DNA from 3 places in the Shewanella sp. P1-14-1 genome. Region 2 is predicted to be linked to each of the others. Evidence: predicted binding sites of a transcription regulator. Region 2 holds the regulator's gene; each other region holds the start of a gene.
What was found. Region 2 encodes sigma-54, which starts transcription at its own class of promoters, with help from an activator protein. Its sites were predicted from a motif close to GTTGGCACGNNNNTNGNNT; they were not measured.
Positions count from the first base shown of each region.

Region 1 (4,253 bases), on a different contig from region 2:
ATACCTCATGAATAAATTCAGTACCGTTAACAATCCGCTCCCTCGCAGACTTATCATATTGATGGCATTTTACGTCTTATTGTCTATTCTGGCTTTGCTACGTTCATACGCCATTCAAGGAATCGATCTGTTTACGATTGGCGTAATACCAGTACTATTTGGACTCGTTAAACGCACTCACTGGGCCAGTTTAGTGTTAAAAATATACCTCGCAATCCAAACATTGGCGATGTTAGCTTTATCCACAACAGCTATTATTGCCTATCAAATCACCCCTGAAGATGTAAAAGTCGAATTCAACGGAGTGAGTATACCTGTACCGGCTATTGCACTGAGCGCTGTGCTCATTTTGGGGTACCAATATTGGGTCGCGTTTAGCCAAAAAACCACGCAGTATTTGAAACCTGATTGTTAATGTCTTGTGCAAGAATAGCTATATTCACGTAGAAGCTTAAGGTAAAATGTGCCCATAAGACGCATTTATAATAAATAAGAAGAAGTCATTTATGGGCCACCTATCCCCCAGTGAACTATCAATTTTATTGCTAGAGCCTTCAGATACTCAGCGTAAAATTATCACCGCACGCCTACAACAAGAAGGTGTAAATAGCATTCAAACTGCATCAAGTATCACTGATGCAAAAGACATTATCTCAAGACACACTCCAGATTTAGTCATCAGCGCTTTACACTTTTCAGATGGCGAAGCGACCGACTTGCTCAGTTTCATCAAGCAAAGCACTCAATTTAATGACATTCAATTTATGCTGGTTTCTAGTGAGTGTCGACGCGAACAACTTGAAGTGTTCAGGCAATCAGGGGTCGTCGCCATTCTACCGAAACCATTCGATGCCGATCACCTAGCGACTGCGCTCAATTCAACCATCGATTTAATCAGCAACGATGAACTGGATTTAAGTCATTTTGATGTACAAGATATTCGTACATTGGTGGTCGATGATAGCCGAATGGCACGTAATGTCATTAAGCGAACCATTGGCAACTTAGGCATTAGAATCATTAGCGAAGCTGAAGATGGGGCGCAAGCAATAGAACTCATGCAGCAACAGATGTTTGACCTAGTCATCACAGACTACAACATGCCGAGTGTCGACGGTCTAGCACTGACCCAATATATTCGCAACGAAAGTCAGCAATCCCATATCCCAATATTAATGGTCTCATCTGAAGCCAATGATACACATCTTAGTAATGTATCAAGTGCAGGAGTGAATGCACTTTGCGATAAACCTTTTGAGCCTAAACTGGTTAAGCAGCTGCTGTATCAACTATTAGAAGATTAATTTTACTGTGGCACTCGTCATTTTCGCCCCAAAAGCTGGGCAAAGGGGTCATTTACGTCGTAAATGTCACCAAAATGCCCTATTGCTACACATTTATCAGATAAAATGCTTTCAAAGCCCCATGGCTTATGGCATGTTAATCTAGTTTTAAATAAACACATCTATGGAAAGCAGAGAATATCAACATGAACAAAAGTGAATTAATTGCAAAAATTGCAGAAAATGCTGAGTTAACTAAAGCAGAAGCTGGCCGCGCACTAAAGTCTTTTGAAGAAGCTGTTACTGAAGCCATGAAAAATGGTGACAAAATTTCTATCGTAGGTTTTGGTTCTTTTGAAACCTCTGTACGCGCAGCTCGTACTGGCCGCAACCCACAGACTGGCAAAGAAATTCAAATTGCTGAAGCGACTGTACCAAAGTTCAAAGCGGGTAAAACATTAAAAGATAGCGTTAACTAAGATTAACTGCTTGAAAATAAAACCTCCACTTCGGAGGTTTTTTTATGTCTATTGATCACCTTTCTATTATAAATTCGCCTCAAAACTGCACAAAAAAAGTGCACCCCTGCCTCAATACCATGCAACATTTTTGCTACATCATAGTGCGAGAGAACATAAACCCTTAATAGTAAAGCATTTATAAACATGGCACATCATTAGCAATAACTCATACAGATGAAATCAACATTGAACCTTGCTGCCCGATAATCAAGCAACAGGTGAAATGAATAATAAAAACTTTGAGGGAATGAAAATGAAAAAAACCTTATATAAAGCTATTGCGCTATCTACAGGCTTATTATTATCTGGTTCTGCATTAGCAGAAGTCACCGGTAATATCGGCGCGACGTCAAACTACCTATGGCGTGGTGTAAGCCAAACTGATAACGGTGCAGCTGTACAGGGTGGTATTGATTATGCCGCTGATTCAGGCTTTTATGTCGGTGGTTGGGCTTCAAACGTTGATTTTGGTGATGGCACAAGTTACGAGTTAGATATTTACGCAGGTTACGGCGGTAATATCACTGAAGATTTAAGCTACGATATTAACTACCTTTACTATGCCTACCCAGATTCTCCTGGTAGTGTTGATTTTGGTGAAGTCACTGTTGGTTTAGCTTGGAAATGGTTAGATGTTTCTTATTCACACACTGTCAATGGCGGCGATGATATTGCTTCTGATCCACTTGATTCAAAAGACATGATGTATGCACAAGCTAACCTCACATTCCCACTAACTGAATCACTGTCTTTAGGCGTGCATTACGGTTATTCAGATGGCGATATCATTACTAGCTGGTATGGTACTGATAGCTACTCAGAATACAATGTATCGTTAAGCTCTGATACTGATTACGGTACTGTTTCATTTACTGCATCTGATACAGATTTAGATGATGACGACGCAAAAATTGTACTAGGCTACTCGTACAGCTTTGGTTTATAAGCCATAGTCATTCAATCTGGCACCAATGCGAACTAGCTTAGGTCGGCATCGTGCCAATTGTTACACCTCAAACGCCACTCTAATGAGTGGCGTTTTTGTGTGTCAAAGAAACTTTTTGATAACTGCGTTAAGCAAAAAAATAAATAACTGCTACATTGAATTTATAGGAGTAAGTAAACCTTTGGGTGCAATTTGAATGCATATTCTTCGTGGTTGTTTTACAAGAATATCGCAAGCTTCAGCGCTCAATACCCATGATATCAAAGCACGGCTAAAGGCTACCTTTGATATTTACAGCTTATTTGTCACACAGGGACACCACAAATAAGCATGAAATAGAGGGTAGAATAATGGCTAATATTACTGAAAGCATTCCTAACGATACAGAAATCGACGCAATGGTATCACCAAGAAATAAACGTTCAGCTGAAATTATTGAACGAAAACGTCAAGTTAAACGACGCTTAGATGACTATCTTGAACAAGCAGAATTACGTAAAAGTTTAGGTGACGACTTAGAAGATGATTTTTAAACTTCATTTAACCTTACTCAGCTTGCCAAATTAATCCCACGACTTAAGGTAATACGCTAAGCCTGCGCACTCCAGATATACTGTGCAAGTCGGATACTTCTGCTCACCACATTCAGTGATAACCAGTGCATTGCCGCCCCTATCAGCCGTTTGACCTCTTAAATCGTTTTTCAATGCGCTAAGACTTGGAATCGGGTAACGCAAATGATCTGCCGACACACTGCAAAAAGAAGTAAAAACTTCACCTAATGGGTCGTTTTCGTGACTATAAAGTTCACTTGGTGAATACAAATCAACGGTTGAAGCCTCAACCTTAGCGACTACATACTCTTCTGCATTGGTGCGAAATTTAACGCCATTACAACCAGCAAGCACGACACTCAGCAAACAGATTGTATATACGCTTATAATGTTATCTATCTTCATAAAATCCCTTTTTGTTGGCATACACATCCCAGTATATGCCTAATCCATTTTTTATCCTTGCGCATTTAACTGCTTTTGTTTAGCAAAGTATTCACGGGTTAGTGCAAATACCACAGGGCTTAACAATGCTAATGCAATCAAGTTTGGAATAGCCATCATGGCATTTAATGTATCTGCAAGTAACCAAATAAACTCAAGCGAACTCACAGCACCAATCGGTACCACTAAGGTCCAAATTAATCTAAATGGCTTAACGACTTTATCACCAAATAAATACTGCATGCATTTTTCACTGTAAAAGCTCCAACCTAGGATGGTCGTAAAAGCAAATACAGCTAATGCAACGGCAACAATATAATTACCCATAGGCAGTGCATGTGAAAACGCAAAAGATGTTAACGCAGCGCCTGTTTCACCCGAAGTCCATGCTCCCGATACAATAATAGCCAAACCGGTAATCGAACAAACAATAATCGTATCGATAAACGTACCTAACATCGCCACTAAGCCTTGTTTAACAGGCTCATTGGTTTGCGCAGCAGCA
Region 1 is NZ_LKTL01000001.1:273,931-278,183, forward strand. It holds gene AN944_RS01045 (hypothetical protein) at 8-415, shown strand; gene AN944_RS01050 (response regulator) at 507-1,304, shown strand; gene AN944_RS01055 (HU family DNA-binding protein) at 1,490-1,762, shown strand; gene AN944_RS01060 (TorF family putative porin) at 2,058-2,750, shown strand; gene AN944_RS01065 (hypothetical protein) at 3,101-3,283, shown strand; gene AN944_RS01070 (hypothetical protein) at 3,314-3,709, opposite strand; gene AN944_RS01075 (sodium:alanine symporter family protein) at 3,761-4,253, opposite strand, start outside.
Region 1: the regulator sigma-54 is predicted to act here: its motif matches at 1,948-1,966, upstream of AN944_RS01060 (TorF family putative porin).

Region 2 (4,253 bases):
AAAAGACAGAGTTATCACAATTTTTCAGCCAGAAAATTACCCTGACTTGAATAAAGAAAACGAAGAACTTGATAACTCAGACGAAGCGCCGTTAGAAAATAATGATTCGCTTGATAACCCAGATGCTGATACGACTGACAATGTACCTAGCAATGTAACTGAGAATCAAACAGTGACTCCTGAGGCAAATGCTGTTGAAACTAACACTGATGCCCTCCTTGAATCAGTCACCCCTCAAGAATCTGATATTCAAAACTCAACCAATGCAGACATAACGACCCCTGCGGCAGAGCAAAAGCAATAATGACACAAATTACCTTAACAGCTGAGAACTTAGCAAAAAGCTATAAAAGCCGCCAAGTTGTCAAAAACGTTAGCCTAACCGTTAAAACGGGTCAGATTGTTGGTCTTTTAGGACCAAATGGTGCAGGTAAAACCACAACCTTTTATATGGTTGTAGGCTTAGTCAAAAGCGATAAAGGTCGTATTTTGATTGATTCTGACGACTTGACTGCAGACCCAATGCATTTACGTGCTCGTAAAGGTATTGGTTACTTACCTCAAGAAGCCAGCATTTTTAGAAAACTCACTGTGCACGATAACATCATGGCAGTGCTGCAAACCCGCAAAACCTTATCGAGTGAGCAACGAATCGAAGAATTAGAGCACTTATTAGAAGAGTTCAATATTACCCATATTCGTGACAGCCAAGGTATGGCTCTATCAGGTGGTGAACGTCGACGTGTAGAAATAGCACGCGCTTTAGCCGCCAATCCTAAGTTTATTTTATTAGATGAACCATTTGCGGGTGTTGATCCTATCTCTGTGATAGATATTAAGAAAATTATTCAACAACTAAAAAATCGTGGTCTTGGAGTATTGATTACCGACCATAATGTCCGTGAAACACTTGATGTATGTGAACGTGCGTATATTGTCAGCCACGGAGATTTAATTGCTGAAGGTACGCCTGCTGAGATCTTAGACAATCAGCAAGTCAGGTCAGTATACTTAGGTGAGCAATTCAAGCTATAGTTAGCATTCTTTAGTGTACAAGCATGGCATTTTCGCGGCCAACCAGTCCCACTTTTTAGCGTTATACACTAGACTCAAAACTTAACGCTAATTTTTGGCAAAGTAGAACCCAAGTTCGGTTAAAGTCTAGCTAACACTTACAAAGGTGCTAGACCCATAACATTGTAGTCGCGATGATGAAATTCAATTAGGGATAAGCGGTAAATGAAAGCCTCACTCCAACTTAAAATGGGTCAACACCTGACAATGACCCCGCAGTTGCAACAAGCCATTCGCTTATTGCAACTTTCCTCTTTGGAGCTACAGCAAGAAATTCAGCAAGCACTTGACTCAAATCCTCTTCTTGAGCTTGAGGATGAGTTTGCCAAAACAAAAGAACCAGTCAAAGACAATGCTCAGCAAACTGACACCGATTTTAGCGATAACAGCCAAGTCAGCGTAGAAAAAGACACCTCATCAGTCGATACAACAGAGTCACTTACGAAAGAGTCCATGCCTGAAGACTTACCAATGGATACCACTTGGGATGAAGTCTACACCGCCTCTCCTAACTCAGGTTCTGGCGCTGTAAGCCGTGATGACGATATGCCATTTCAAGGTGAAACGACTGAAGGTTTATACGAACATTTAGAATGGCAAAAAAACTTAACCCCATTTTCTGAAAATGACCTCGCCATTGCGACAGCCATCATCGACGCAATTGATGATAGAGGTTACTTAACCCAATCAACAGAAGATATTCTCGATGCACTCGGTCTTGAGGATATTGAACTTGATGAGGTTGAAGCCGTATTAAAGCGTGTACAACATTTTGATCCAGTGGGCGTCGCTGCAAGAAATTTAAGCGAATGTTTGATGATTCAATTGGGACAATACCCAAGCGAAATCCCTTGCATAGAAAATGTAAAATTACTGATATCTGAACACCTAGATTTAATAGCAGGTCGTGATTTCAGATTACTAATGCGTAAAACCAAGCTTAAAGAAGATGATTTACGCGAAGCGATTCAATTTATCCAAACACTGAACCCTCGCCCAGGGTTACAAATTACTCCAATCAAAGATGAGTACGTCATCCCAGATGTCACAGTGTTTAAAAAGAATGGCCGTTGGGTCGTAGAATTAAACCCAGATAATATGCCTAAAATAGGCGTAAATCAGCAATATGCCGCCATGGCAAAAGGCTCAGCCAATCAAGCTGACAGCCAATTCATTCGCGGTCACTTACAAGAAGCCAAATGGTTTATTAAAAGTATTGAAAGCCGCAATGAAACCCTGTTAAAAGTGGCAAATTGTATTGTTCAATTCCAGCAAGGTTTCTTTGAGTTCGGCGAAGAAGCCATGAAGCCTATGGTATTAAATGATATTGCCGAAGCGGTAGAGATGCATGAATCGACCATCTCACGGGTTACAACTCAAAAATATATGCACACCCCTCGCGGCCTTTTTGAACTAAAATACTTCTTCTCTAGCCACGTAAGTACCGATGATGGCGGAGAGTGTTCATCTACAGCAATCAGAGCCTTTATCAAAAAGCTGGTCGCTGCAGAAAACCAGAAAAAGCCACTTAGCGATAGTAAAATGGCGACGCTACTGGCTGAACAAGGGATCAATGTTGCTCGGCGTACGATCGCCAAATATCGTGAAGCAATGCTCATCCCTCCCTCAAACCAACGCAAAAGCTTATAAGCCTTTGTTATTGGAGGATGATCTATGCAAATTAACCTGACTGGACACCATATCGAAATTACTCAATCTTTACGTGAGTATGTGCAAACTAAGTTTTCAAAGCTTGAACGTCACTTCGAACAGATCAATAATGTTCACGTTGTGCTCAATGTACAAAAGTTACAACAGATTGCCGAAGCTAAATTGCACCTCAAAGGAGGTGAAGTTTTTGCCGTATCTCAAAACGCAGATATGTATGTCGCAATTGACGCCCTGATAGACAAATTAGACCGTCAGGTAATTAAACACAAAGAGAAGTTAATTAAACACTAACGATGGAACTTCGCACCATCCTGCAGCCGGCGTGCACTACCTGTGCCACTCCGGGCAGTAAGAAAAAGGTACTGGAACTTATCAGCAATTTAATGGCTGACCAGTACCCTACTCTATCTTCACAAGCTATTTTCGAAAGTTTAATAGCACGTGAAAAAATGGGTAGCACAGGTATCGGCAATGGCATTGCGATTCCACATGGGCGTTTAGACGACATTGAATCGCCGATCGCTATTTTGATCAAATGTGAAGAAGCTATCGACTTTGATGCTATTGATAAGAAGCCAGTAGACATTTTATTTGCCTTATTGGTTCCTTCTGAGCAATGTCAGCAACACTTAAGCACGTTATCAAGTATGGCTGAGAAATTAAGCGATAAACTCATCCTTAAAAGACTTCGAAAGAGTCATGACGCTACAGAACTGTATCAGGTTATTACTGCATGAAACTTGTCATCGTATCAGGACGATCGGGCTCAGGTAAATCAGTTGCTTTAAGAGTGTTAGAGGATTTAGGTTATTACTGTGTTGATAACCTGCCTCTCCCACTGATTGGCAGCCTACTAGAGCAGCTAAAAGGAAATAACGAACTTGTCGCCATCAGTGTTGATGTGCGTAATATCGAAGAGCAAGGCAAAGTATTAGAGCAGCAAATCGCTTTGTTGTCCGACGATACCACGATCATTAGTTTATTTTTAAATGCCAATGATCAAGTACTGCTAAAACGATACAGTGAAACACGTCGATTACACCCGCTGTCAAAAAATCAAATCTCATTACAAGAAGCGATTCAACTTGAAGGTCGATTGCTCGAACCAATTGCCAAAATGGTTGATCACTACATCGACACATCTCAGCTGAATATTTACGATTTGAGCGATCAAGTCCGACAAATTCTTATGGGCAGTGTTGATAAAGAATTAGTCATTCACTTTGAATCATTTGGATTCAAGCACGGTATGCCTACTGAAGCCGACTTTATGTTTGATGTCCGCTTTTTGCCAAACCCACATTGGGAGCCTGAGTTAAGACCATTAACGGGTCTTGATCAACCAGTACAAGAATTCTTAGGCAGACAACCCCTAGTCAATAAGTTCATCTGGCAGATTGAGAATTTATTTGATACTTGGATGCCGCACCTTGAGCGCAATAATCGCAGTTACCTTACCATCGCGATTGGCTGCACAGGTGGACAGCATCGCTCAGTTTATATTGCAG
Region 2 is NZ_LKTL01000005.1:68,158-72,410, forward strand. It holds partial or broken gene lptA (lipopolysaccharide transport periplasmic protein LptA) at 1-109, shown strand, start outside; gene lptB (LPS export ABC transporter ATP-binding protein) at 304-1,035, shown strand; gene AN944_RS04890 (RNA polymerase factor sigma-54) at 1,240-2,724, shown strand; gene hpf (ribosome hibernation promoting factor) at 2,749-3,036, shown strand; gene ptsN (PTS IIA-like nitrogen regulatory protein PtsN) at 3,039-3,482, shown strand; gene rapZ (RNase adapter RapZ) at 3,479-4,253, shown strand, end outside.

Region 3 (4,253 bases), on a different contig from region 2:
AAACAGCAGATTAACAAAAAAACAACACTACAAATCTCAAACAAACATAATAAAGTAAAAATTATCAGTAACTTAAAAAAAACACTTGGTGTAAGTCTATTTTAAAAGCGATTATTCTTACATCCCTTGTGAGATATCTCTTACAAACCAGGTAGACAAATGCACTTTTGAAGCAGTTAAGCTGTTCACATATTTAACAAATGAATATCTCATATAATAAAAAGCGCAACCCTAACATGTAAGGTTGCGCCAGTTTTACGCTTTGTTAGCCATCCTGCTAAGTTGTGCTCCCTGCTCCATCCTTGCGAATCGTCTTGCTCCTTGCTCCCTTATTCCTTTTTTACTCAATATCCTTGTATATGCCTTTTAAGCCATACTTGAGTTCTCAATCCTTTGAACAGTCAATCCTTTTGACCGAATCTAACTCCTAAAATTACCTTCCTGGTATTTGCTTCCTGCTACCCATATCTTCCTGACTTGGGGTCATCCATGTTTCAGTTAATCCTTAACTGAGCTTTTACCCACTCCTTGAGCGTGTCCTACTTTCATCCTGAAAACCATTACATGTATTCGTAACAATAACTCTCATCCTGAGTGTTAATCGCCAAATACTTTCTAAGCACTACTATTACTGTTCACTGACTTTTTAAAAAGTTACTTCCTGTAACGATTTGTTTGGTCATTCAATTAATTGCTTAGTGACTTTATTGTATTGAAATCATGTAATAGAAAAATGGAAAAAAGTGGATGAAACAAAATATTCACAATAGCCAACGTCAAACCAAAACAACTAAACTATTGTTTTAAAATAATATAAAAATTAAATAAAAGAAATTAACTCGATTAAAGAATATTAAAACCTACAGTAAGGTGAGAGATCTCTTACATTCCTGATTAACACTTAACCTGAGTTTTTCTTGAGGCCGAGTTTATTTTTTAACATTTGTGCAAACATGACCCAGTCAGCAAGCAAACTATAAAAGGGGTACTCAAAGGTGGCAGGTTTATTCTTTTCAAAGAAGAAGTGACCAACCCAAGCAAAGCCATAACCAATTACGGGCAATGTCCATAAAAGCCACCATTGTTGTGATAACAACACTATAATCAACATGACTACAATAATTCCGCTACCGATATAGTGAAGTCGTCTGCATGTTACATCTTGATGTTGAGATAAATAAAAAGGATAAAAAGAATTAAAGTCTTGGTATTTTTTCGTGCTCATTTTCCATCCTACCTAGCGGTTAAATCAATACGCTCACTATATAAACTGCGAACCGAGTTATTTACTCGAATATATCAATACTTCACCATCTACAGTGCCGATCGTCAGTTGAGAAAGGTGCTGAAAACCCTCACGGATAAATAACTCACCGTGTTTAGGATTATTAATAAACACGCCGATACCATCGAGTTCAGGTTGGTCATCACACCAACTTAACACAGCGTGAATTAATTTAGCGCCATTCCCTTTACCCTGTTCAATGGGCGATAAAGCTATAAACTGCAGAATGCCATATTGATTACTTGGTAGGCTTTCTAAAATACTATTCTCTTTGTTGATTAAGGCTTGCGTGGAGCTCCAACCGGTTCCCAGCACCATTTTCAAACGCCAATGCCAATAGCGGCTTTCACCTAATGGCACTTGATGAGTAATCACGCAGGCAACACCAATCAACCTTTCACCATTAAACCAGCCAATTAAAGGCTGCTCTTGCTGCCATAATTCAGTTAATTCTTCCCTGATAGCGGCACGTAATTTTTGCTCGTAACTGGCTTTATTAGCCGTGGACAAAGCTTCAATGAAAAACGGATCATCATGATAGGCGTTGTATATTATCGACGCTGCCACCCGTAAATCTTCTGCTGTCAGGTACACTGCAAGATATTCCGCCATAGTAGTCTGTTCCATAATTTCAGTCTCATTGAAGTTCAGTGAATAGTTACAAGTTAACAAGTTTGAAACATATTGCAATTTTAATCCGCTCGCCTAGGCTTAATGCAGATAAGTCCATTCACTTCTTAATAAGGTCGTCATCATGGATACCACCTCAATAACGTTAAACCACCTATTTGAACAACTCGGACTGGATGCATCACCGACTGGAATTGAGCACTTTATTACTACGCATAACATTCCTAACGAAATACCAATTACCCAAGCTAGCTTTTGGAATGAAGCACAAAAAGCATTTATTACAGAGGCCTTAACGCAAGACGCCCAGTGGTCAGAACTCGTCGACCAACTGGACGTATTATTAAGGCAATAACAGTAACTACAGTCTAGATTTTTTGGTAAGCCGTATCGCCCCAACCAACTAATTTATTATCACTGATCACCACAGGAGTACATTCATCCTTAGTGGTTTTACCATCACCTTTGCTCCACTGAGTACGATAAAAGAATACATGGACTTCTTTTTTCGGACTGTCTGCGTCAGCTTGAGTAACATAAGCCTCACTGAAATCAGCAGTACCCATTAGAGTCGTTACTTGATCTCGCGCCATACCAATCGTCAACTTAGATAAATTAGTACGATTAGTTTGTTGTTGTTTTTCCCAATAAGAACTGCTGCGATTACCTTCGTGATCACCCACATTCAACACACAACCACTCAATGAAAGACTGCTTACAGCCATTAACAATGCTAAACCCAATTTTGCTTTCATGATATTTCCTTATTATTAAAATGATTCTCACGTAATTTCTACTCAAACTGTTTTTGAGATACGTTATAATGTTGTCCATTATGATTAAGCTAAAAACATGCCAAAAGTTATGTTATTGATTTTATTATATTTTTAAAATAAAATTTGATTAAATCATCATTTTCACCAATCAACATTGAGGATTTTCACTAATTATGAGTCCAATCGAACAAGTCCTCGCAGCGGCCAAAACCATTGCAATGAATGGCCACACTCCGACGATGGCATTAGTAAAAGGAAAACTGGGTGGTAAAGTGCCAATGCCTTTGTTAATCCAAGGCTTGCAGCAGTTTAAAGCTATCCCAAAAGATCAGTGGCAAACCTTGCCAGATTTAGGCGATGCGTTAGAGTCGACCAAACAAACAGCCAATACTGAGCGACAACAACTTGAGCAACTATTTCAAACGCAAATCCAACAAATGAAAGCTGACTTTGACAAAAAAATTGAATTACTAGAACAGCGTATAACCCAATTAGAAAATCAATCATAAGGCTGTTATTAGTTTAAATTAGATTGACCACAAGACTTTTTAACGACACCCAAACACTTTACACATTAACGGAACTCCCATGTTTGTCACTGAGCTCAGATTTGAATGTTTTGCGGATACCACCATCACCGCGGCAGAAAAAGCCATCAACCATTATCTCGAATCATTACGAGCAAACGGTCAAATATTGGGAAGAGAATTTGCAGTCGCCTTTAACGAAGGTGAGTTTAAAGTGCGATTGTTGATGCCAGAAAAAACCAGCTTAGCAACTCGTCACAATAGTCCTTGGACTAAACAAGCCTTACAACAATTAACAGACGCAAAACTGTTAGCCCCGCGCGAGAAATATATAGGTCAAGATATTAACTCTGAAGTCAGCAATACGGAGCAACCTAGCTGGCAAGTGTTATATACCAGCTATGTGCATATGTGTTCACCTATCCGATCTGGCGATAACTTGCTCCCCATTCCACTGTATCAGCTGCCTGCAACCTTTAACGGCGATCATAAACGCGTCATTCGCTGGCAGACAGAATGGCAAGCCTGTGATGAATTACAAATGGCAGCGGCCACTCAGGCTGAATTTGCAGCATTAGAAGAAATTACCAGTCATCAAAGTGATTTATTTAGACGGGGCTGGGATATAAGGGGCAGAGTTGAGTATTTAACTAAAATCCCAACTTATTATTATTTATACCGTGTCGGTGGCGAAAACCTTGCTAGTGAAAAAAACCGAGCTTGTCCACGTTGCGGCTCAAAAGCGTGGCGTTTAGATGAGCCATTATTAGACATGTTCCACTTTAGGTGCGAGCCATGTCGAATCGTATCGAATATCTCATGGGATCATCAGTAATATTATCTTCTCGTCAATAGATACTAATACAACGAGTTAGCTGATAACGCATTATCGGTTCATTCAATAAAAAAGCCAGACCACATCTATAGTCTGGCTTTTTTATTTTCTGTCCGAATAAGCAATTATTTCTTGCCTTTAATCAAATCATTCCACATCATTTTCATTCGCTGCCAAATACCTGGGTGAACAACATATTC
Region 3 is NZ_LKTL01000003.1:169,371-173,623, forward strand. It holds gene AN944_RS02990 (DUF962 domain-containing protein) at 902-1,225, opposite strand; gene AN944_RS02995 (GNAT family N-acetyltransferase) at 1,283-1,912, opposite strand; gene AN944_RS03000 (DUF2789 domain-containing protein) at 2,040-2,270, shown strand; gene AN944_RS03005 (DUF3192 domain-containing protein) at 2,284-2,670, opposite strand; gene AN944_RS03010 (hypothetical protein) at 2,865-3,200, shown strand; gene AN944_RS03015 (Zn-ribbon-containing protein) at 3,280-4,053, shown strand; gene syd (SecY-interacting protein) at 4,179-4,253, opposite strand, start outside.
Region 3: the regulator sigma-54 is predicted to act here: its motif matches at 2,757-2,775, upstream of AN944_RS03005 (DUF3192 domain-containing protein).